Regions from separate parts of the Streptomyces sp. NPDC024555 genome, predicted to be linked through region 4. Evidence: riboswitches for the same ligand, from Rfam matches in the RefSeq annotation. Region 4 holds a riboswitch; each other region holds the start of a gene.
The links. Region 4 has a riboswitch for cyclic di-AMP ahead of ACZ4FH_RS33830 (M23 family metallopeptidase). Riboswitches for the same ligand answer to the same signal wherever they lie in the genome.
Positions count from the first base shown of each region.

Region 1 (5,567 bases), on a different contig from region 4:
TCATGGACCGGATCCGCCGCGTCTGCCCCTGGACCTCGCAGAAGACCCACCTGGGCCTCGCCAAGTACGCCATCGAGGAGGCGTACGAACTCGTCGAGGCGATCGAGGACGGCACCCGCGAGGAACTGCGCGAGGAACTGGGCGACGTCCTCCTCCAGGTCGTCTTCCACGCCCGCATCGCGGAGGAGGACGCGCAGGAGCCGTTCTCCGTGGACGACGTCGCCGGCACGCTCATCGAGAAGCTGATCCACCGCCACCCGCACGTCTTCGGCGACGCCACCGCCGAGACCCCCGAGGACGTCCACGCCCACTGGCTGCGCACCAAGGCCGTCGAGAAGCAGCGCGCGTCCGTCACCGACGGGGTGCCGCTCGGCCAGCCCGGCCTGGCGCTCGCCGCCAAGCTCGCGAGCCGGGCCCGTACCGCCGGACTCGACGTCCCGCTGCCCGGCGAGCCCGAGGGGAGCGGCGCCGACGCCATCGGCTACCGGCTGCTCGCCCTCGCCGTCCGCGCCCAGGAGGAAGGCGTCGACCCGGAGGCCGCCCTGCGCGCCGCGGGCCGCGCCTACCGGGACGCGATCCGCGCCGCGGAGGGCGTGGAGTAGGGGACACGGCCGGGCCGCGGAGGGCCCGGAGCCCTCGTCCGGGGCGGCGGAGTCCGGGGCGGCGAGGTCCGGGGCAGCGGATAACGTCGGGGGGTGAACGACCACCCCGCCGACGCCCCGCCCGGATGCCCCGCCCACGGCGGGTCCGACGGCACCGTCCCGCCCGCGCCCGAACTCTTCACCTGGGAGTTCGCGACCGATCCGTACCCCGCCTACGCCTGGCTGCGTACGCACAGCCCCGTGCACCGCACCACGCTGCCCAGCGGCGTCGAGGCCTGGCTGGTGACGCGGTACGCGGACGCCCGGCAGGCGCTCGCCGACGCCCGGCTCTCCAAGAACCCGGCCCACCACGCCGGGTCCGCGCGGGCCAAGGGGAAGACGGGCATCCCGGGGGAGCGCAAGGCGGAGCTGATGACGCATCTGCTGAACATCGACCCGCCCGACCACACCCGGCTGCGCCGGCTCGTCTCCAAGGCGTTCACCCCGCGCCGGGTCGCCGCGTTCGCGCCCCGCGTCCAGGAGCTGACGGACCGGCTGATCGACGGCTTCGCCGCGAAGGGGGAGGCGGACCTGATCCACGAGTTCGCCTTCCCGCTCCCCATCTACGCGATCTGCGACCTGCTGGGCGTGCCGCCCGAGGACCAGGACGACTTCCGGGACTGGGCGGGCATGATGATCCGCCACGGCGGCGGCCCGCGCGGCGGGGTGGCGCGTTCCGTGAAGAAGATGCGCAACTACCTCCTGGAGCTGATCCACCGCAAGCGCGAGGACCCGGGCGACGACCTGATCTCGGGGCTCATCCGGGCGAGCGACCACGGCGAGCACCTGACGGAGAACGAGGCCGCCGCGATGGCCTTCATCCTGTTGTTCGCGGGGTTCGAGACGACCGTGAACCTGATCGGGAACGGGGTCCACACCCTGCTCGGCCATCCGGAGCAGCGCGCCCGGCTCCAGCGTTCGCTGGCCGCGGGGGAGACGGAGCTGCTGGCGACCGGGGTCGAGGAACTGCTGCGGTACGACGGGCCGGTGGAGCTGGCGACCTGGCGGTACGCCACCGAGGCGCTGACCATCGGCGGGCAGCGGGTGTCCGAGGGCGATCCGGTGCTCGTGGTGCTGGCCGCCGCCGACCGGGACCCGGCGCGCTTCGAGGGGCCGGACACACTGGACCTCGCGCGGCGTGACAACCCGCACCTGGGGTACGGGCACGGCATCCACTACTGCCTCGGGGCGCCGCTCGCCCGGCTGGAGGGCCAGACGGCCCTCGCCACGCTGCTGAAACGCCTTCCGGACCTCCGGCTTGCCGGGAAATCAGCCGATTTGCGCTGGCGCGGCGGGCTGATCATGCGCGGACTGCGCACGCTTCCGGTCGAGTTCGGTCCGGAAGCGGGCACAGGCGGAAGGTGACTTTCTGTCAACTCTGTGATGTCGGCGTGATCTGCGCTGCATCGACTTGTGACATCCGTTCGAGTCCCGCTAGGTTCACCGTTCGACCCACCCGTCACACGGAAGGCATCCCCATGGGCTCCGCGAACGGCAGGCACCGTCGTCCCCGACAGGCTCCCGCCATCGTCGTCGCCGCAGGCGTGACCGGCTCGGCCATCGCCATCCCGCTGCTCGGCGCCGCGGGCGCCCACGCGGCGGACGCCTCCACCTGGGACCGGGTGGCCGAGTGCGAGAGCGGCGGCATGTGGAGTGCCGACCTCGGCAACGGCTCCTACGGCGGCCTCCAGTTCTCCCCGGAGCTCTGGAAGGCGTACGGCGGCGAGTCCTACGCCGAGCGCGCCGACCTCGCCAGCCGCTCGCAGCAGATCGCCGTCGCCGAGAAGGTGCTGGCCGACCGGGGCCCGAAGGCGTGGCCCAGCTGTGCGGTCATCTCCGGGCTCGCCACGGACACCGGCCTGCCGGGGGTGGACCCGGGCGGCGTCCCGGCCGACCAGCCCTCCGCCGACCCGTCCGGCAGCGCGAGCACCGACCCCTCGGCGGAGACCGGGACCCAGGACGACGCCTCCGCGGACGACCGGGGCGGCACGGACGACCAGGGCGCGGACGCCTCGCGCGGCAAGCACGCCAAGCCGGACGCCTCGGCCTCCCCGTCTGCGTCGCCGTCGGCCGGTACGGGGGACGCGCGGGACGACGCGGGGGCGGACGCCTCCGGCGCGGCGCGGGGCGACGGGGAGCAGGCCGGGAGCAGCGGGCAGGGCGGCAGGCACCGCGGCGCGCCCGCGCCCGAGGAGACCCGGCAGACCGGCCGCGACGGGGACCGCGACGCGGGGCGGCACACCTCGCGCGGCACGGCGGGTGCCCGCGACGCCGGGGTCGCGGCGGCCGACGGCACGTACACCGTCCGGACCGGCGACAACCTCTGGGCGATCGCGCAGGAGCACGAGCTGCCCGGCGGCTGGACGGCGCTCTACGAGACCAACAAGGACGAGATCGGCTCCGACCCGGACCTGATCCTTCCTGGCCAGAGCCTCGACCTCGGTGCGCCGGCCGAGTGACTCCGGCCCGGTCCACCGGCTGAAAAAGCCCCGGATTCCGGGGTAGTTCAGAGGCCTATGTCCCACTTTCGACCAAGTGAGACATAGGTCTCTTTGCGTGAACTGGCGTGTTGTGTCCGGGAGGTCCCGTCGCATCCGTTCCGACCTGCGCAAATGTAGGTTTGTCAGATGCAAGTAAGGGATGTTTTTCCGGTATGTCCGTCTTTGAATGTCGGGGTTGGGTGTGTTTACGGTCTGAACCGCTCGCACCGCGGGCCCCGTCGACCGTCACGCCGAATCCTGCCGTCGGTCGGAGGGAACAGACGCGAAAGCGCCGTAGGCAGGAGCGGGGGACCCAGGTAGGCGCCGGAGCCGGACGTCGCAGGACGCCGGGACCGGCTTGGGGTGAAGTCGCACGCTAGGACGTGCGACCGGGCAACTCACTAGGCCCGAACCCGACAGCTCACCTCGCAGGCGTCGGTGAGGAGAACTCTCGATGCTGCTCAACCGCAAGGCCAACAAGCACCGCCGCCCCTCCAAGGCCGTCCGGATCGCCACGCTCGCCGGTGTCGCCGGTGCCGCCGTCGCCGTCCCGCTGATGGGCGCGACCGGTGCCTCCGCCGCCTCGGTGGCCACCTGGGACGCCGTCGCCCAGTGCGAGTCCGGTGGCAACTGGTCCATCAACACCGGCAACGGCTACTACGGCGGCCTGCAGTTCTCCCAGTCCAGCTGGGCCGCCGCCGGCGGTACCCAGTACGCGCCCCGTGCCGACCTGGCCACCAAGGCCCAGCAGATCGCCACCGCCGAGAAGCTCCTCGCCCTCCAGGGTCCGGGCGCCTGGGCCTGCGCCGGCGCCGGCAACCTGACCAACGACGGTGTCGACCCGGGCGTCGACACCGGCTCCTCCGCCGCCAAGACCGAGCAGGCCCCCAAGCAGGAGGCCGCGCCCCAGAAGCAGGCCGAGCGCACCGAGGCCCCGGCCACCAACCGCTCGGACCGCTCCTCCGCCCCGGCGAAGAGCGAGCCGAAGAAGGCCGCCAAGACCGTCACCACCCCGACCGGCCAGAAGGTCGCCAAGGGCGACGGCGAGTACAAGGTCGTCACCGGCGACTCGCTGAGCGCCATCGCCGCCGAGCACGGTGTCGAGGGCGGCTGGCAGGCCCTGTTCGAGCTGAACAAGGACATCGTCAAGGACGCCGACCTGATCTACCCGGGCCAGCAGCTCCACCTGACCAAGTAGTCGCGATCCCTCCTCGTCGCTGACTCCGGACGCCCCGGCCCGGCGCGCACCCTCCCCCCGTGCGTGCCGGGCCGGGGTCCGCTCGTTCGGGCCGGGGAGCGTTCAACTGTTGTCGTTACCAGTCAGTAAATTTCTTCCGTTTCCTCCCGCGATGCATGCCCTTGGGTCCTTTTTCGTCCCAGGGGTCGGGCGGTCGGCCGATGCAGGCCGCCGGGCCGGTTAGGCTCTTGTCGCAAGGCCCACGTGGCCCCGCACCCCAAGCGTCATATCCCAGAAGGAGATGCCTCGTGCCGTCCATCGACGTCGTCGTAGCCCGGGAAATCCTCGACTCCCGCGGAAACCCCACGGTCGAGGTCGAGGTCGGCCTCGACGACGGCAGCACCGGCCGTGCTGCCGTTCCGTCCGGCGCCTCCACCGGTGCCTTCGAGGCCATCGAGCTTCGCGACGGAGACCCCAACCGCTACCAGGGCAAGGGCGTCGAGAAGGCCGTCCTCGCCGTCATCGAGCAGATCGGCCCGGAGCTGGTCGGCTACGACGCCACCGAGCAGCGCCTGATCGACCAGGCGATGTTCGACCTGGACGCCACCGAGAACAAGGGCTCGCTGGGCGCCAACGCCATCCTCGGCGTCTCGCTCGCCGTGGCCCACGCCGCCTCCGAGGCCTCGGACCTGCCGCTCTTCCGCTACCTCGGCGGCCCGAACGCGCACCTGCTGCCCGTTCCGATGATGAACATCCTCAACGGCGGTTCGCACGCGGACTCCAACGTGGACATCCAGGAGTTCATGATCGCCCCGATCGGCGCGGAGTCCTTCTCCGAGGCCCTGCGCTGGGGTGCCGAGGTCTACCACACCCTGAAGAAGGTCCTGAAGACCAAGGGCCTGTCCACCGGTCTCGGCGACGAGGGCGGCTTCGCGCCGAACCTGGAGTCGAACCGCGCCGCCCTGGACCTCATCGTCGAGGCCATCAAGGAGGCCGGCTACGCCCCGGGCAAGGACATCGCGCTCGCGCTCGACGTCGCCGCCTCGGAGTTCTACAAGGACGGCACGTACGAGTTCGAGGGCAAGTCCCGCTCGGCCGCCGAGATGACCGAGTACTACGAGGAGCTGGTCTCCGCGTACCCGCTGGTCTCCATCGAGGACCCGCTGTACGAGGACGACTGGGCCGGCTGGAAGGTCATCACCGACAAGCTCGGCGCCAAGGTGCAGATCGTCGGCGACGACCTCTTCGTCACCAACCCGGAGCGCCTGG
Region 1 is NZ_JBVHKV010000008.1:96,353-101,919, reverse strand. It holds gene ACZ4FH_RS15530 (nucleoside triphosphate pyrophosphohydrolase) at 1-602, shown strand, start outside; gene ACZ4FH_RS15525 (cytochrome P450 family protein) at 696-2,006, shown strand; gene ACZ4FH_RS15520 (transglycosylase family protein) at 2,120-3,100, shown strand; cyclic di-AMP (ydaO/yuaA leader) riboswitch at 3,402-3,571, shown strand; gene ACZ4FH_RS15515 (transglycosylase family protein) at 3,576-4,319, shown strand; gene eno (phosphopyruvate hydratase) at 4,607-5,567, shown strand, end outside.
Region 1: another riboswitch for cyclic di-AMP. It lies ahead of ACZ4FH_RS15515 (transglycosylase family protein); the one in region 4 lies ahead of ACZ4FH_RS33830 (M23 family metallopeptidase).

Region 2 (5,567 bases), on a different contig from region 4:
GTTCCAGGGCTCCGGACAGGTGAAGGGGAACGGACACTTCGAACTCGTGCAGGGCGCCGGCGGCTCCCTCAACGGAACCACGAGCTTCGAGCGCACCAACTACTTCGAGACGATGCCGGCGCACCAGCTGGAGCTGGCCCTGTGGCTCGAGGCCGACCGAATGGGCTCGCTGCTCGCCGCGCTCGACGAGGAGTCCATGGAGAACCAGCGCGACGTCGTCAAGAACGAGCGCCGCCAGCGCTACGACAACGTTCCGTACGGCACCGCGTTCGAGCGGCTGACCGCCCTCGCCTACCCGGAGGGCCACCCGTACCACCACACCCCGATCGGCTCGATGGCCGACCTGGACGCCGCGACGCTGGAGGACGCCCGGACGTTCTTCCGTACGTACTACGCGCCGAACAACGCGGTGCTCTCGGTAGTCGGCGACATCGACCCCGAGCAGACCCTCGCCTGGATCGAGAAGTACTTCGGATCGATCCCCTCGCACGACGGCAAGCGGCCGCCGCGCGACGGCGCGCTGCCCGAGACCATCGGCGGCGAGCTGCGCGAGGAGGTCCGCGAGGAGGTCCCGGCGAGGGCCCTGATGGCCGCCTACCGGCTGCCCCACGACGGCACCCGGGAGTGCGACGCCGCGGACCTCGCGCTGACCGTGCTCGGCGGCGGCGAGTCGTCCCGGCTGCACAACCGCCTGGTCCGCCGCGACCGGACGGCCGTCGCCGCCGGATTCGGGCTGCTGCGCCTCGCGGGCGCGCCCTCGCTCGGCTGGCTGGACGTCAAGACGTCCGGCGGCGTCGAGGTGGCGCAGATCGAGACCGCGGTCGACGAGGAGCTGGCGCGGTTCGCCGAGGAGGGCCCCACCCCCGAGGAAATGGAACGTGCGCAGGCCCAGTTGGAGCGCGAGTGGCTGGACCGCCTCGGCACCGTCGCGGGCCGCGCGGACGAACTGTGCCGGTACGCGGTGCTGTTCGGCGACCCCCAGCTCGCCCTGACCGCCGTGCACCGGGTCCTCGACGTCACGGCCGACGAGGTCAAGGCGGCCGCCAGGGCCCAGCTGCGGCCCGACAACCGGGCGGTCCTGGTCTACGAGCCGGTCGAACCGGCCGACGAGGCGGACGCCGACACCGACACCGACGCGCACGAGGGGGCGGACCAGTGACCGACGCTGCCGCGACTGGAGTTTCGATGCAGTACCACCCGCAGCCCGCCCCGGGCGCGGCCAAGCCCTGGGCCTTCCCCGCCCCCGAGCGCGGCGCGCTGCCCAACGGGCTCACGGTGCTGCGCTGCCACCGCCCCGGACAGCAGGTCGTCGCCGTCGAGATCTTCCTCGACGCCCCGCTGGACGCCGAGCCCGCGGGCCTGGACGGCGTCGCCACGATCATGGCGCGGGCCCTGTCGGAGGGCACCGACAAGCGCAGCGCCGAGGAGTTCGCGGCCGAGCTGGAGCGGTGCGGCGCCACCCTGGACGCCCACGCGGACCACCCCGGCCTCCGGGTCTCCCTGGAGGTCCCGGCCTCCCGGCTGCCCAAGGCGCTCGGGCTGGTCGCCGAGGCGCTGCGCGCCCCAGCCTTCGCCGACAGCGAGATCGAGCGCCTGGTGGGCAACCGCCTGGACGAGATCCCGCACGAGCAGGCGAACCCCGCCCGGCGGGCCGCCAAGCAGCTCTCCAAGGAGCTCTTCCCGGCCACGGCCCGGATGTCCCGGCCGCGCCAGGGCACCGAGGAGACCGTGTCCCGGATCGACTCCGCGGCCGTGCGCGCCTTCTACGACGCCCATGTCCGCCCGTCCACCGCCACCGCCGTGGTCGTCGGTGACCTGACGGACATCGACCTGGACGCGCTGCTCGCCGACACCCTCGGCGACTGGTCGGGCAACACCGTCGAGCCCCGCCCGGCCCCGCCGATCACCGCCGACGACACCGGCCGCGTGGTGATCGTGGACCGTCCGGGCGCGGTGCAGACGCAGCTGCTGATCGGCCGGATCGGCGCCGACCGCCACGACAGCGTCTGGCCCGCGCAGGTGCTCGGCACCTACTGCCTCGGCGGCACGCTGACCTCCCGGCTCGACCGGGTGCTGCGCGAGGAGAAGGGCTACACCTACGGCGTGCGCGCCTTCGCCCAGGTGCTGCGCTCCTCGGCCCCCGACTCGGCCTCCGGGGCGACGGGTGCCTCGATGCTCGCCATCAGCGGTTCGGTCGACACGGAATCCACCGGTCCGGCGCTGGACGACCTGTGGAAGGTGCTGCGCACGCTGGCCGCCGAGGGGCTGACGGACGCCGAGCGCGAGACGGCCGTGCAGAACCTCGTCGGGGTCGCCCCGCTGAAGTTCGAGACGGCGGCCTCCGTCGCCGGGACCCTCGCCGACCAGGTCGAGCAGCATCTGCCGGACGACTACCAGGCGACGCTGTACGCCCGGCTCGCCGAGACCGGCACGGTGGAGGCGACCGCCGCCGTCGTGAACGCGTTCCCGGGGGACCGTCTCGTCACGGTCCTGGTGGGGGACGCCTCGCAGATCGCCGAGCCCGTCCGGGCCCTGGGCATCGGAGAGGTGTCGGTCGTCACGGGCTGAGGGCCGGCCGGCCCGGTCGCGTCGTCGACGGACGCGTCCGGAGGGAACGGGACCGAGGGATGGACCGCACGGAGAACACTCCGTGCGGTCCATCCCTTTTGTCTGTTTTGGGGTGGAAGGTGGCTGTTCGCCCTGTGGGATGTGCGACAAATCCGGCTGTCCGTTTGGTCCGCCTCCGTGCCGCCGCTTAGCGTCGGCTCCGCTGTCCGCACCCGTATGCCGCATCCGTGACGTACCGGGCAGCCATCGCCGAGTCCCCCTCAGGCGCGAGCCGGGGGAGCCGGGGACCCACGCAGTCCCTGGGGTGAATCGGACGCCCATGCCCCGGACCGGGGTCACGGCATCCGTAGGAGACCTTCCTGCTCCGAACCCGTCAGCTAACCCGGTAGGCGAGAAGGAAGGAAAGGACCAGCCACTCCATGGCGTTCACCCGTGCCACCGGGAAGCATCGTGCCCCGGGCCGTCTGACCCGCGCCGGTGCGAAGGCCGTCGGCATCGCGACCCTGGCCACCACCGGAGTCGTCGGCGCACTGGCCTCCCCGTCCGTCGCCGCCGACGCCGAGACCCCGTCCGCCGCCGACACCGGCCTCACCCAGGTCATCGCCATCGAGCAGGACCTCGCCGACCGCGTCGGCGCCCAGGCCGAGGCGCAGCAGCACCAGGCCGACGCCGCCGCGAAGAAGAAGGCGAAGGCCGAGGCGGCCGCCAGGAAGAAGGCCGAGGCGAAGAAGAAGGCCGAGCTCCGGGCGGAGGCGAAGAGGAAGGCCCGCGCCGCCGCCGAGGCCCGCGCCGCCGACGCCGAGGAGGCCCGCGAGAGCGCCGCCCGCGCCGCCCGTTCCGCCGAGCGCGCCCGCCTCGGCGCGTACCGGCTCCCCGTCGCCGGGACGTACGTCTCCACCGGCTACAAGTCGAGCGGTTCCCTCTGGTCCTCCGGCAGCCACTCCGGCATCGACTTCCACGCCGCCTCCGGCAGCTCCGTCGTCGCCGTCGGCGCCGGCACGGTCGTCGAGGCCGGCTGGGGCGGGGCGTACGGCAACAACATCGTGCTGCGGATGACGGACGGCACGTACACCCAGTACGGCCACCTGTCCTCGATCGGTGTGTCCGTCGGCCAGAGCGTCGCCGCCGGGCAGCGGATCGGACTCTCCGGCTCCACCGGCAACTCGACCGGTCCTCATCTCCACTTCGAGGCGCGCACCACGCCCTCGTACGGCTCCGACACGGACCCGATCGCCTACCTCCGCGCCCACGGCGTCTCCCTCTGAGACCCGCGACGCCCCGAAGGCCCCGGCACGCACCGCCGGGGCCTTCGGCGTGTCCGGGGGAGGCATGGGACACCCGCGCGCGACTCGTCCCGGGGCCAAAAGATATTCATGAATGAACGCCCGGCATCGGAAATGCGTCCGCATTGCAATAGAGTCACGGGACAGGTGTCGATCGGCCGCGATCCGCGGGGACGAGGGCGGGGGTTCGGACATGCGTATTCCAGCGCATTCGGTATGCACGGCCATTCGTGAAGACATTGTGTCGGGTGTCTTCGAACGCGGCAGCCGGCTCACCGAGGAGGTGCTGGCGCGACGGTACGGGGTCTCCCGCGTGCCGGTGCGCGAGGCGCTGCGCACCCTGGAGTCCGAGGGGTTCGTGGTCACCCGCAGACATGCCGGAGCCTGTGTCGCCGAACCCACCGAGCAGGAGGCCGTCGACCTCCTGGAGATGCGGACGCTGCTGGAGCCGCTGGGGGCGGCCCGTGCCGCGCGGCGCCGCACCGAGGCGCATCTGAAGGTGCTCCGGGGCCTGGTCAGGCTCGGTCAGGAGCGGGCCAGGCGCGGCGAGGGCGAGGATCTGCGGTCCCTGGGCGCCTGGTTCCACGAGACGCTCGCCCAGGCCTCCGGCAGTCCGGGCCTCATCGCTCTGCTCACCCAGCTCCGCCACAAGATCGCCTGGATGTACACGGCCGACCCGCCGTCCCGGCCGGGCGACGTCTGGGCCGAGTACGGGGCCATCGTGGACGCCGTGGCGCGCGGCGACGCCGAACGGGCCAGGGCCCTCACCGCCCAGCAGGCCGAGCGGGCCGGGGCCGCGCACCGGCTGCGCCGTTCCGCCCCCGCGGGGAAGGTGAGGAATGCGCAACATCCCGTACACACCCCGAGCGGCCGTTCGTAATGAAGGCGCCGTATACAAAGAGGAGCGGAATTCGAGGGGGCCTTTTCTGCTGCCCTGAATTCGGTTTTCTTTCCAGGGGTGCCGTTATTCGTGCCGAAGGTCGTCGCCGATTCGTCCGGCGGTGACGCGGCGCCCCGGAAAGCGAAAACCGCGCCGCCCCGGTCGGGGGGTGGCGCGGTTTCGGCGCGGAGTGCTCCGGCGGGTGCGGCCGGTCCGGGTCAGACGGTCTCGGGGAGCTCGTCCAGGCCCTCGGCGACCAGCTTGGAGAGGCGGTCCAGAGCGGCGTCGGCGTTCTCCGCGTCGGACGCCAGGACGATCTCCTCGCCGCCCTGCGCGCCGAGGCCGAGCACGGCGAGCATCGAGGCGGCGTTGACCGGGTTGCCGTCGGCCTTGGCGATCGTCACGGGGACGCCGGAGGCCGTGGCGGCACGGACGAAGATGGAAGCGGGGCGGGCGTGCAGGCCCTCGGCCCAACCGACGTTGACGCGGCGCTCAGCCATGGTTCTGCCCTTCACGAATCAATAGTTGTCTAGACCAGTCTCTCATGCAGTGCGCGGTGCTCCGGCCGGACCGCGCCGCGCGCCCTCGCGGGTGCGCCACCGCCGCCCGGCCACCCCAGACTGCCCCGGCCCCGTGCCCCACGCGACCGGTGGCGGCGCCGTAGGCTTTGCCCATGCAGCCCTCTCCGGAGCAGAGTCCGCATCACGCCTACCCCGATCACTGGGAGGCGGACGTGGTGCTCCGCGACGGTGGCACCGCCCGGATCAGGCCCATCACCACGGACGACGCCGAGCGGCTGGTCAGCTTCTACGAGCAGGTCTCCGACGAGTCGAAGT
Region 2 is NZ_JBVHKV010000016.1:108,308-113,874, reverse strand. It holds gene ACZ4FH_RS26640 (M16 family metallopeptidase) at 1-1,159, shown strand, start outside; gene ACZ4FH_RS26635 (M16 family metallopeptidase) at 1,186-2,568, shown strand; cyclic di-AMP (ydaO/yuaA leader) riboswitch at 2,806-2,974, shown strand; gene ACZ4FH_RS26630 (M23 family metallopeptidase) at 2,988-3,833, shown strand; gene ACZ4FH_RS26625 (GntR family transcriptional regulator) at 4,045-4,731, shown strand; gene ACZ4FH_RS26620 (HPr family phosphocarrier protein) at 4,950-5,231, opposite strand; gene ACZ4FH_RS26615 (bifunctional acetate--CoA ligase family protein/GNAT family N-acetyltransferase) at 5,405-5,567, shown strand, end outside.
Region 2: another riboswitch for cyclic di-AMP. It lies ahead of ACZ4FH_RS26630 (M23 family metallopeptidase); the one in region 4 lies ahead of ACZ4FH_RS33830 (M23 family metallopeptidase).

Region 3 (5,567 bases), on a different contig from region 4:
CGGACGGTGTCCTTGTGCTCCTTCAGGGCGGCCCGGCGGGCGGCCAGCTCGCGCAGCTGCCCGGCGGCCTCGGCGCGGACCTGGGCGACGTCGGCGACCTGGCGCCGCACGGTGCGCAGCTCGGTGGCGCGGCGTTCGCCCGCCCGCTCGACGTACGCGGCGCGGCGGAGGTACTGGTCCGGGTCGGAGGAGAGGGCCAGCTGCAGGGCGGGGTCGATGCCGGAGGAACGGTACTGCGCGGCGGCGTAGGCGCCGAGGGCCTGCCGCGCGGTGTTGAGCCGCTCGGTCCGGCGGGCGGCCTCGTCGCGCAGGGCGTCCACGGAGCGGGCGGTGGCGGCGGCCTTCTCCTTGGCGCCGTTGTACTGCTCGGTGGCGGCCTCCGCCTCCCGGTAGAGCCGGTCGACCCGGGCCTTGACCTGGGCGGCGGTGGGGGCGGGATCGGCGTGCGCCGGTCCCGGCAACGCGGCGGCCGTCGCGGCCCCGGCGAGGGCCAGCGTCGCGGCGGTGCGGGCAGCAGTGCCGGTGTACGGGCGCTGCTTGGTCTTGCGGTGCGCTGCCACGAGGGCGGGCGTCCTTCCTTGCGACTGCCCGCCGGGGCCTACCGGCGGGCCCGCCGCTCCCGCGGGGGACCGCGCACAGGGGGTGCGGCCCGCCGCGGGACCCGGCGGGGCGACCGCCGGCGCACCGCCCCGCACGGGGGCCGGTGGTGGGGGGTCACCTGGACGGGACGCTAAACCCGAGGCACGGGCAGGAGTTGTAATGACCGCTATTGTCTGAATTTGGCGTTGCGTTGTCCTTTGGTGACCGGAAAAACCGCACCAGAGTCAGGCAATTCGCGCAGCCTCCGGTCAAACGGTCAGGAAGGCCCACCTGGCTGCCGGGTGCTGGTATGGGCGCGGCTAGGCTGCGGAGCCATGCGCGTACTCATCGATGTCTTCGTCGCCCTGCACATCATCGGCATCGCCTCCCTGCTGGGCGGATTCCTCACCCAGATGAAGGCCATGGGGGCCGGCACGGCGCGGTTCGTCCCGGCGATGCTGCACGGTGCGCTGACCATGCTCGTCACCGGGATCGCCCTCGTCGGGCTCGACCAGGCCGACGACCATCCGGTGAACAACGTGAAGATCGGCATCAAGCTGCTGATCCTGGTCGTCATCCTCGGGATCGTGTACGTCAAGCGCGACGAGGAGAAGGTCGACAAGGGCCTCTTCGCCGCCGTCGGCGGACTGACCGTCGTCAACATCTTCATCGCCACGCTCTGGACCTGAGGCGCGACGCGAGAGGGGCCGGCCCGTTCCCGGGCCGGCCCCTTTCCCGTTCTCGCCGGGATTCCCGGTCAGGCCGGGCGCACGCTTCCGTAGATCGGCATGTAGTAGATCGACTCCTCGCGCACGTTCGCCCCGGGCTTCGGCGCGTGGATCATCATGCCGTCGCCCTTGTAGATGCCGACGTGGCTGATGTCGTCGTAGAAGAAGACCAAGTCACCGGGGCGCAGATCCGCCGTGGCGACCCGGGTGCCGATGTTCACCTGGTCCCAGGTGGTCCGCGGGATGTCGACCCCGGCGGCCTTCCAGGCGGCCTGGGTCAGCCCCGAGCAGTCGTACGAGGCGGGGCCGGTCGCCCCCCACACGTACGGCTTGCCCATCTGGGCCTCGGCGAACGCCATGACCTTCTCGGCCTTCGTCGTGGCACTGCTGTCCGAGCCCGTGCCGGTACCGGTTCCGGTGCCGCTGCCCGTGTCCGTGCCGCCGCTCTGCTCGGCGGCCTCGGCGGCCTCCTCGGCCTTGCGGTCGGCCTCGGCCTTCGCGGCGGCCTGCTTCTTCGCCAGCTCCGCGGCCTTGCGCTTGGCCTCGGCCTCCTTCTTCCGCTCCAGCTCGGCCAGCCGCGCCTTCTCCTCGGCGGTCAGCTTCGACAGCAGCGTCCGGGCCTCGGTCAGCTTCGTCTGGACGGCCTGCTTGCTGGTCCGCAGCGTCGCCTGCGACTCGGTGAGCGTCTCCAGGCTCTTCACGGCCTCGGCCCGCTGCTTGGACGCCTTCGCCTGCTGCGTACGGAAGTCCGAGACCGCCTTGGTCTGGCGCTCGGTCATCCGGTCCATGAGGTGGTTCTGGTCGAAGAACGACTGCGGGTCGTCGGCCAGGAAGAACGTGGCGGTCGGCGCGAGGGCGCCGCCCCGGTACTGGGCGGCGGCATAGGTGCCGAGCGTCCTGCGGGCCTCGTTGAGCTTCTCGGTCCGCTTGGCGACGTCGTCCAGGAGCGTGTCCACCTTGGACTTCTGGGCGGCGGTCGACTCCTTCGCCTGGTTGTACTGCTGGGTCGCGGTCCCCGCCTGCCGGTAGAGGTCGTCGACCTTCTTCTGGACGTCCTCGATGCTCGGCTTGGGGGCCGGCGCGGCCAGCGCGCTCTGCGACGACAGCAGGGTCACGGACGCGAGAGCGGCGGTCGTGATCCCGACGGCGGGGCCGGTGGTGCGCACCCGGGTGCGCGGTTTGCGATGCGACGCCAAGGTCTGCATCTCCTTCCGTGGACCGCCTACCGGGTTAGCTGTCGGGTTCGGGCGGAACGGAAGGCTGCCCTACGGTCCAGGTGGGGGTTGCGGACCGATTCACCCCGGTGCTTCGTATGGGTCCCCGGTTCCGGGCGCCTCGTGCGCGCAGCCCGGATTCGGCGTGGCCGCCCGCTCGGCGTGGATCGCCTCTGGGGGTACGGGCCGCCCGACGGAGCACGCTAGCCAACTCATGGTGTCCCTGTGAAGGTTGGTGTTCGATATGCCCGATACGTTTTTGTGACCTTGCCGGATCGGGGTGCCGGGGACGGCTCCGACCGGCGTTTCCCTTACGAGGCGCGGTCCCGCGATCGCCCTGAGTGTCCGGTGAGACGTGCGCCGTTCATCACTCCGGTCCCGCCTGTCAGTGCGCCCGCCTAGACTCGTACAGCGATGAGCAGCCTCTTTGACGACAGCTTCCTGGCCGGCCTCCAGCAACCGGAGGAAGGGCCCCCGCCGCCCCCCGAGGACTCCGCGCCCGAAGAGGTGCCGGAGGACCTTTTCGCGGGCGTGTACGACGGGCCCCCGCCGCCCCGCGAGGCGTTCTACCGGGACGGCGCCCACCGCCCCGTCATCGACGCCGCCGCACTGCTCGACGGGCTGAACACCGAGCAGCGCGCCGCCGTGGTGCACTCCGGGTCCCCGCTGCTCATCGTCGCCGGGGCCGGCTCCGGCAAGACCCGGGTGCTGACCCACCGCATCGCCCACCTGCTGGCCGAGCGCGGGGTGCACCCGGGCCAGATCCTCGCGATCACCTTCACCAACAAGGCCGCGGGCGAGATGAAGGAGCGCGTCGAACAGCTCGTCGGGCCCCGGGCCAACGCCATGTGGGTCATGACCTTCCACAGCGCCTGCGTCCGCATCCTGCGCCGCGAGTCGAAGAAGCTCGGCTTCACGTCCTCGTTCTCGATCTACGACGCCGCCGACTCCAAGCGCCTGATGGCCCTGGTCTGCCGCGATCTCGACCTCGACCCCAAGCGCTTCCCGCCGAAGTCGTTCACGGCGAAGGTCTCGAACCTGAAGAACGAGCTGATCGACGAGGAGACCTTCGCCGGCCAGGCCGCCGACGGCTTCGAGAAGACCCTCGCCCAGGCCTACACGCTGTACCAGGCCCGGCTGCGCGAGGCCAACGCGCTGGACTTCGACGACATCATCATGACGACGGTCCACCTGCTCCAGGCGTTCCCCGACGTCGCCGAGCACTACCGCCGCCGCTTCCGCCACATCCTCGTCGACGAGTACCAGGACACCAACCACGCGCAGTACACCCTCGTACGGGAGCTGGTCGGCCCCACGGGCCCCGACGACGCCCCCGGCGAGCTGTGCGTCGTGGGTGACGCGGACCAGTCGATCTACGCCTTCCGCGGCGCCACCATCCGCAACATCCTCCAGTTCGAGGAGGACTACCCGGACGCGACCACCATCCTGCTGGAGCAGAACTACCGCTCCACGCAGACGATCCTCTCCGCGGCCAACGCGGTCATCGAGCGCAACGAGAGCCGCCGCCCCAAGAACCTCTGGACCAAGGCCGGCTCCGGCGCCCGGATCACCGGCTACGTCGCGGACACCGAGCACGACGAGGCCCAGTTCGTCGCCGACGAGATCGACCGGCTGACCGACACGGACGAGGCGAAGGCCGGCGACGTCGCCGTCTTCTACCGGACCAACGCGCAGTCCCGTGTCTTCGAGGAGATCTTCATCCGCGTCGGCCTGCCCTACAAGGTCGTCGGCGGTGTGCGCTTCTACGAGCGCAAGGAGGTCCGGGACGTCCTGGCCTACCTCCGGGTCCTCGCCAACCCCGAGGACACCGTCCCGCTGCGGCGCATCCTCAACGTCCCCAAGCGCGGCATCGGCGACCGCGCCGAGGCCATGATCGACGCCCTCTCCCTGCGCGAGAAGATCTCCTTCCCGCAGGCGCTGCGCCGGGTCGACGAGGCGTACGGCATGGCCGCGCGCTCGGCCAACGCCGTCAAGCGGTTCAACACGCTGATGGAGGAGCTGCGCACGATCGTCGAGTCGGGCGCCGGACCCGCCGTCGTGCTGGAGGCCGTGCTGGAGCGTACGGGCTATCTCGCCGAACTCCAGGCCTCCACCGACCCCCAGGACGAGACCCGCATCGAGAACCTCCAGGAACTCGCCGCCGTCGCCCTCGAATTCGAGCAGGAGCGCGGCGAGGAGGAGGGCGCGGGCACCCTGGCGGAGTTCCTGGAGAAGGTCGCGCTCGTCGCCGACTCCGACCAGATCCCGGACGAGGACACCGACGGCTCCGGCGTCATCACCCTGATGACCCTGCACACCGCCAAGGGCCTCGAATTCCCGGTGGTCTTCCTCACCGGCATGGAGGACGGCGTCTTCCCGCACATGCGGGCCCTCGGCCAGACCAAGGAGCTGGAGGAGGAGCGCCGTCTCGCGTACGTCGGCATCACCCGCGCCCGCGAACGCCTCTACCTCACCCGCGCCGCCATGCGCAGCGCCTGGGGCCAGCCCTCGTACAACCCGCCGTCGCGGTTCCTGGAGGAGATCCCCGACCAGCACCTGGAGTGGAAGCGCAAGGGCCCGATGGCGGCCCCGGCGGGTCCGACCTCGGGCATCACCTCGTCGCTCTCCGCCTCCCGCGCGCGCTCCGGCCCCTCCGGCTTCGCGACCCGGCGGGCCTCGGAGAAGCCGACGGTCTCGCTGGCGGTCGGGGACCGGGTCACCCACGACCAGTTCGGTCTGGGCACGGTGACGGCGGTCGAGGGCGTCGGCGACCAGGCCAAGGCCACGGTGGACTTCGGCGACGAACGCCCGAAGAAGCTGCTGCTGAGGTACGCGCCGGTCGAGAAGCTGTAGCCCGGCCCCCTGGGGGGGGCGACCGGCTCCCCCAGGGCGGGTGCGGGGCTCAGGTGGGGTTGACGCCGTGGCTGCGGAGCCAGGTCAGCGGGTTGATCGCCGCGCCGCCGCCGGGCCGCACCTCGAAGTGCAGATGCGGTCCGGTCGAGTTGCCCGTGTCGCCGGAGTACGCGATGACGTCACCGGCCTTGAC
Region 3 is NZ_JBVHKV010000009.1:254,532-260,098, reverse strand. It holds gene ACZ4FH_RS18005 (C40 family peptidase) at 1-560, opposite strand, end outside; gene ACZ4FH_RS18000 (hypothetical protein) at 915-1,268, shown strand; gene ACZ4FH_RS17995 (C40 family peptidase) at 1,337-2,503, opposite strand; cyclic di-AMP (ydaO/yuaA leader) riboswitch at 2,511-2,677, opposite strand; gene pcrA (DNA helicase PcrA) at 2,936-5,374, shown strand; gene ACZ4FH_RS17985 (peptidoglycan DD-metalloendopeptidase family protein) at 5,424-5,567, opposite strand, start outside.
Region 3: another riboswitch for cyclic di-AMP. It lies ahead of ACZ4FH_RS17995 (C40 family peptidase); the one in region 4 lies ahead of ACZ4FH_RS33830 (M23 family metallopeptidase).

Region 4 (5,567 bases):
CTGAAGCTGCGCAGCCGCTGGACCATGCTCCAGGCGGCCCGCAAGGGGCTCTTCGCGCAGATGGTGGTCGTCCCCCTGCTCCAGAAGCACCGCATCCTGACCCAGGTCTCCGGCGACCACCTCGAAGTGATCAAACTGATCCCGCCCCTGGTGATCGACGACGCGGACGTGGACCGGTTCGTGACCGCGTTCACGGCGGTGATGGACGACGCGCACAACGGCGGCGGACTGATGTGGGACTTCGGGCGCACCCTGGTCAAACAGGCGGTCGCCAACCGCTGAGCGGCCGGACCGCGGAGGGATTTGCCTCGGAGGCAAGAAATTTGCCTCCGAGGAAAGTTCCTGGCCCAATAAGAGTATGAATCCTCCGGAAGGAGGGGTGGCCGACGAGCTGCCCGGGGTCGCGCCCCGCCTGCGCGACCTGCGCCGCAGCCGTGGTCTCACCCTGGAGAGCGCCGCCCAGCGGGCCGGACTCTCGCCCGCCCATCTCTCCCGGCTCGAAACGGGACGGCGCCAGCCCTCGCTGCCGATGCTGCTCGGTCTGGCCAGGATCTACGGTACGACGGTCTCCGAGCTGCTGGGAGAGATGCCCCCGGAACGTGACGCGATCGTCCGCGGCCGGAGGTTCGAAGGTGCCGAGGCCGACGGCTGGACGTACCAGCAGGCGGGCGGCTCCGGCCGGGCGATGCAGGCACTGCGCGTCCTCGTCCCCCACGGGGCCCAGGGCGATCTGGTGCGCGTCCATCCCGGCGAGGAGTGGCTGTACGTCCTGACCGGGCACCTCCGGGTCGTCCTCGGTGAATCCGTGCACGACCTCGCGCCCGGCGACAGCGCGCACTTCGACTCGCTCACCCCGCACCGGATCACGGCCGCGGGCCGCGAGGGTGCCGAACTGCTCTTCGTCCACACCCTGCTGCAGAGCCCCGCCGCCGAGCTGTGTCTCGGCGGCGCCGTCCACCGTCCCTGAGGCACCGCCCGCCACCGGCCCCCGGGCTGGCAGAGAGGAACCGTCATGTCGGATTCCGAGAACTACGACCCGCTCACCCCGACGCGGACCAAGAACTACGACCCGCAGGAGAAGAAGATGCCCCGCGGGCTCGTCATCAGGCTCTTCGCCTATCTGGTGGCCGGGCACGTCATCGCGGGCTTCCTCTATCTGCTCTTCGCCGTGGGGATGCACAACCAGTAGCGGCTCGTGGTGCCCCCGCCGGGCGGGGGCACCACGCCCGCGGTCAGACCCCGTCGAGCAGGCGCTCGCGCAGCCGCTCGCGCGTCGGCGCGGCGAGCTTCAGCCCGTCGGCGAGGTAGCGGTCGGTGCCGCCCCAGGTGGAGTCGATCGTGTCGAAGGCCGCGGCCAGGTAGTCGCGGTGGGCGCCGAAGAGCGGATTGAGCAGTTCCATCACCTCGGGCGAGGTGCCGGCCGGTGAGGTGTCGCTGCGGCGGACCCGGTAGCGGCGGTGGGCGTCGTTGGACTTCAGGTAGTCGGCCTCGATGGCGTCGCGCTCCACGCCGACCGCGAGCAGGGCCACGGCGATCGAGAGCCCGGCCCGGTCCTTGCCCGCCGCGCAGTGCATCAGCGCCGGCACGCTGTCCTCGGCGAGGGCGTGCAGCACGCGGCTGTGCTCGGCCGTGCGGTCCAGGATGGTCCGGCGGTACGAGGCGATCATGCGGTCGGTGCCCTTGCCGTCGGCCAGGATCGACCGCAGCTCGGCCATGTTCCCGTCGCGGACCATCCGCCAGAACTCGGCTCCGTCCGCGGGGTCGCTGAGCGGGATGCTCACATTGCGCACGCCCGGCAGCTCCACGTCCCGTCCGTCGAGCTTGTGGTCGGCGCTGTTGCGGAAGTCGAAGACCGTGTGCAGGCCGAGGCCCGAGAGGAAGGCGGCGTCCTCGGGGGTCGCGTGCGCCAGATGACCGCTGCGGTAGAGCCGTCCGAAACGCACCCGGCGCCCGTCGGCGGCGGGGAGCCCGCCCACGTCCCGGAAGTTGCGGACCCCCGTCAGCTCGGGCTCCGTCGGCGGGGTCTGCGGCAGCTGCTGCGTCACGTTCACTCCTGGAGGCTCGGTCGCCGGCGCGGGTCGCCGGAGCGTTCACTTCCGTGACGATACGACATTGTTTCGTCGGGCAATCATCTCGGCGTCCGCCTTCTTCCGCGCTTGTGGCGGGTGCCCGGAGGTGCCGCGCGGGCCGTATCGGAACGCCGGCCGTACCCGCGGAGTGCCGGTCCGGTACGGGCGGTGGCCATGACATGTCCGATTTGATGTATTTAGTCGAACGTGCCCTGATTGCGCGGGAGATGGCCGGCCCCTCGTGAGCGGGATCATATCCGTGACGGTGTGTGGTGGCGCGGCCGTGGGGTATTCCCCGGCACCTCGCGGAAAGCCAAGATCCGTAATCCACGGAGGGTGACCGGAATTCCGTGCCGGGATTCGGGTGTGGAATCCGCGGCGGAAGCGATGGCTTGTTTCCGCCGTCCCGGCTCGCTTACGTTCCATGTCAATCCGGACGGACCGCCTAATCCTGCCGCCGACCGGAATTCGCACTCACTCACCGCGTGGCAGGAGCGGGGGAACCAGGTAGGCCGCCGTCCGGGAATTCCCGACGGCTAGGGGTGAAGTCGCGCCCGGCGCGACCGGACATCTCCAGTCCGAACCCGACAGCTCACCTCGCAGGCGCCGGAGAGGAAATCCTTCATGCCCATCTCGGGTAAGCACCGCCGTCCCAAGTCCAGCACCATCGCCCGCGGCGTCGTCGTCGCCAGCGCCGGCGGAGCCGTCATCGCGCTCCCGCTGCTCGGCGCCACCGGTGCCAGCGCCGCGGAGCAGACCGCTCCCGCCGCGAAGACGGCCGCCGCCGCGCACGCCACCCCGGCCAAGCCGGTCGCCGCCCACCAGGCCGGCACCACCACCTACTCCGTGGTCTCCGGCGACTACCTCTCGAAGATCGCCGCCGAGCACCACGTCAAGGGCGGCTGGCAGAAGCTGTACCAGGACAACCGCGAGGTCGTCGGCGAGAACCCGAGCCTGATCTTCCCGGGGATGAAGCTGACCCTCGGTGCGAAGAGCTGGGGCCACTCCGCCGGTGCGTCCGCCGCCGCGAAGGCCCCCGCCGCGAAGACCCCGGCCAAGGCCCCGGCCGCCGCCGAGTCCAAGGCCCCCGCGACCACGGCCCCGGCCTCCTCCGGCTCCTCGGACGCCCAGGAGAGCACCGCCCCGGCCACCCAGAGCAACGACTCCGGTTACGTCCACCCGGTCCCGGGCAACCACACCACCGCCTACCGCGCCTCCGGCTCCAACTGGTCCAGCGGCAGCCACACCGGCATCGACTTCCCCGTCTCCACCGGCACCAGCGTGAAGGCCATCACCTCCGGCACCGTCGTCACCGCCGGCTGGGGCGGCGCGTACGGCAACCAGGTCGTCATCAAGCACGCCGACGGCCACTACTCCCAGTACGGCCACATGTCCTCGCTCTCCGTCTCGGCGGGCCAGACCGTGACCGCGGGCCAGCAGGTCGGCCTCTCCGGCTCCACCGGCAACGCCACCGGCCCGCATCTCCACTTCGAGGTCCGCACGGGCCCGGAGTACGGCTCGGACATCGACCCGATCGCCTACCTGGCGTCGCACGGGATCAACGTCTGATTCCCCCGGCAGTACGGGTCCGGTGAACCGGACCCCGGCAATACGGAGAGGGACGGTGCGCGGCGGCGCACCGTCCCTCTGCTTATTCCCCCTTTACCAAAACCTGACCGGGTGGTCTATCTCACCACCCGTCAACCCCTTATTACGGTCGCGTAGGTCACATTCGGCGGTGCAGGATATGCCCTTGTGGCAGACGATTCGAACAACATCAAGCAGGGCGCCGGACGACGACAGGGCGCCATCGAGTCGTACGCGGCGATTGGCGACAGCTTCACCGAGGGCGTCGGCGACCCCGGCCCCGACGGAACCTTCGTCGGCTGGGCGGACCGCTTCGCGGTCCTCCTCGCGGACCAGCTCCCGGACCAGTTCCCGGACCCCGGAACGGCCCACGGGAACTTCCGCTACGCCAATCTCGCCGTACGAGGACGCCTCCTCGACCAGATCGTCGAGGAGCAGGTGCCGCGCGCCAAGGAACTCGCCCCCGACCTGGTGAGCTTCTGTGCCGGCGGCAACGACATCATCCGACCGGGCACCGACCCGGACGACGTGGCCGAGCGCTTCGAGCGCGCGGTCGCCGATCTGACCGGCGCGGTCGGCACCGTCATGGTGACCACCGGCTTCGACACCCGCGGGGTGCCGGTCCTGCGCCATCTGCGCGGCAAGATCGCCACGTACACCGCCCATGTGCGGGCCATCGCCGACCGCTACGACTGCCCGGTGCTCGACCTGTGGTCGCTGCGCTCGGTCCAGGACCGGCGCGCCTGGGACGACGACCGGCTGCACCTCTCGGCCGAGGGACACACCCGCGTCGCCCTGCGCGCCGCCCAGGTCCTCGGCTACGAGGTGCCCGCCGACCCGGACCAGGCCTGGCCGCCGCAGGACCCGCGCGGCACGCTCGAAGTGCGCCGCGACGACATCCACTGGGCGCGCGAATACCTCGTGCCGTGGATCGGCCGGCGGCTGCGCGGCGAATCCTCCGGCGACCACGTCGAGGCCAAGCGCCCCGATCTGCTGCCGCTCTGAGCGGCCCCGCTGTCCTCAGTCGCCCAGGGCCGGCACCCCGGCCGGGGGGACGGGGGACAGCGGCAGCAGCCGGGATGCCACAACCGCCGGTACACGTTCCAGCACCCCGCCCGCGAAGACGTCGTACAGGGGCAGCGTCTCCAGGTGGACGTATCCGATGTGGCAGTCGCAGACCGCCCGCGGACAAGCCCGCGGACGCAGCGCCGCCCGGTAGCTCCCGTCGTACAGATTGCCCAGCTCCGCGCGGACGAAGTGGCAGCGGCGCACCTTACCCTCGCCGTCGACCGAGATCACCGACTCACCCGTCCGGCAGGGCAGCCCGGCCGAGCGGTGCGGATGGCGGCTGTACGGGAACAGCGGGTCGATCTCCGTCCACCGCCCGGCCTCCTCGTCCGTGTAGGTCACGCCCTCGGCGGCGTTGATCCAGAGATAGACCTCCTCGGGCAGCGCCGCGCGCAGCCGCCGGGCCTCGGCCAGATGCCCGTCGAGCCCCACCACCCCCACGCTGTACCGGATCCCCAGGGCCCCCAGCTCCTCGCAGCGGCCCAGGAACCGTTCGTACGGCGTCTGCCCCGGGTGGTACGTGCACCAGAGCGCGATCTTCTCGCGGCCCGCCGCGCCCGCCTCGGCCAGCCAGCGCGTACGGCCGCCGAGGTTGGTCTGGATCGCGACCCGGCGCACCTGCGGCAGCCCGGCCAGCTCGACCATCGCCCGGCGGTACCACGACCGCACCAGCCCCTCGCCCCACGGGGTGAACAGCACCGAGATCCGGTCCCCGGCCTGCTCCGCCACCCATGCGGTGAACCGCTCCAGCGCGGCCCGGTCCGCCCGCAGCTGCTCCCGGCTGTCGCGCCGCTTGGCGAACGGGCAGTACGGACAGTCGTAGTCGCACGAGGCCAGCGGGCC
Region 4 is NZ_JBVHKV010000028.1:72,775-78,341, reverse strand. It holds gene ACZ4FH_RS33850 (aspartate aminotransferase family protein) at 1-282, shown strand, start outside; gene ACZ4FH_RS33845 (helix-turn-helix domain-containing protein) at 359-967, shown strand; gene ACZ4FH_RS33840 (DUF6126 family protein) at 1,013-1,189, shown strand; gene ACZ4FH_RS33835 (tyrosine-protein phosphatase) at 1,233-2,045, opposite strand; cyclic di-AMP (ydaO/yuaA leader) riboswitch at 2,535-2,690, shown strand; gene ACZ4FH_RS33830 (M23 family metallopeptidase) at 2,694-3,638, shown strand; gene ACZ4FH_RS33825 (SGNH/GDSL hydrolase family protein) at 3,825-4,661, shown strand; gene ACZ4FH_RS33820 (STM4011 family radical SAM protein) at 4,677-5,567, opposite strand, start outside.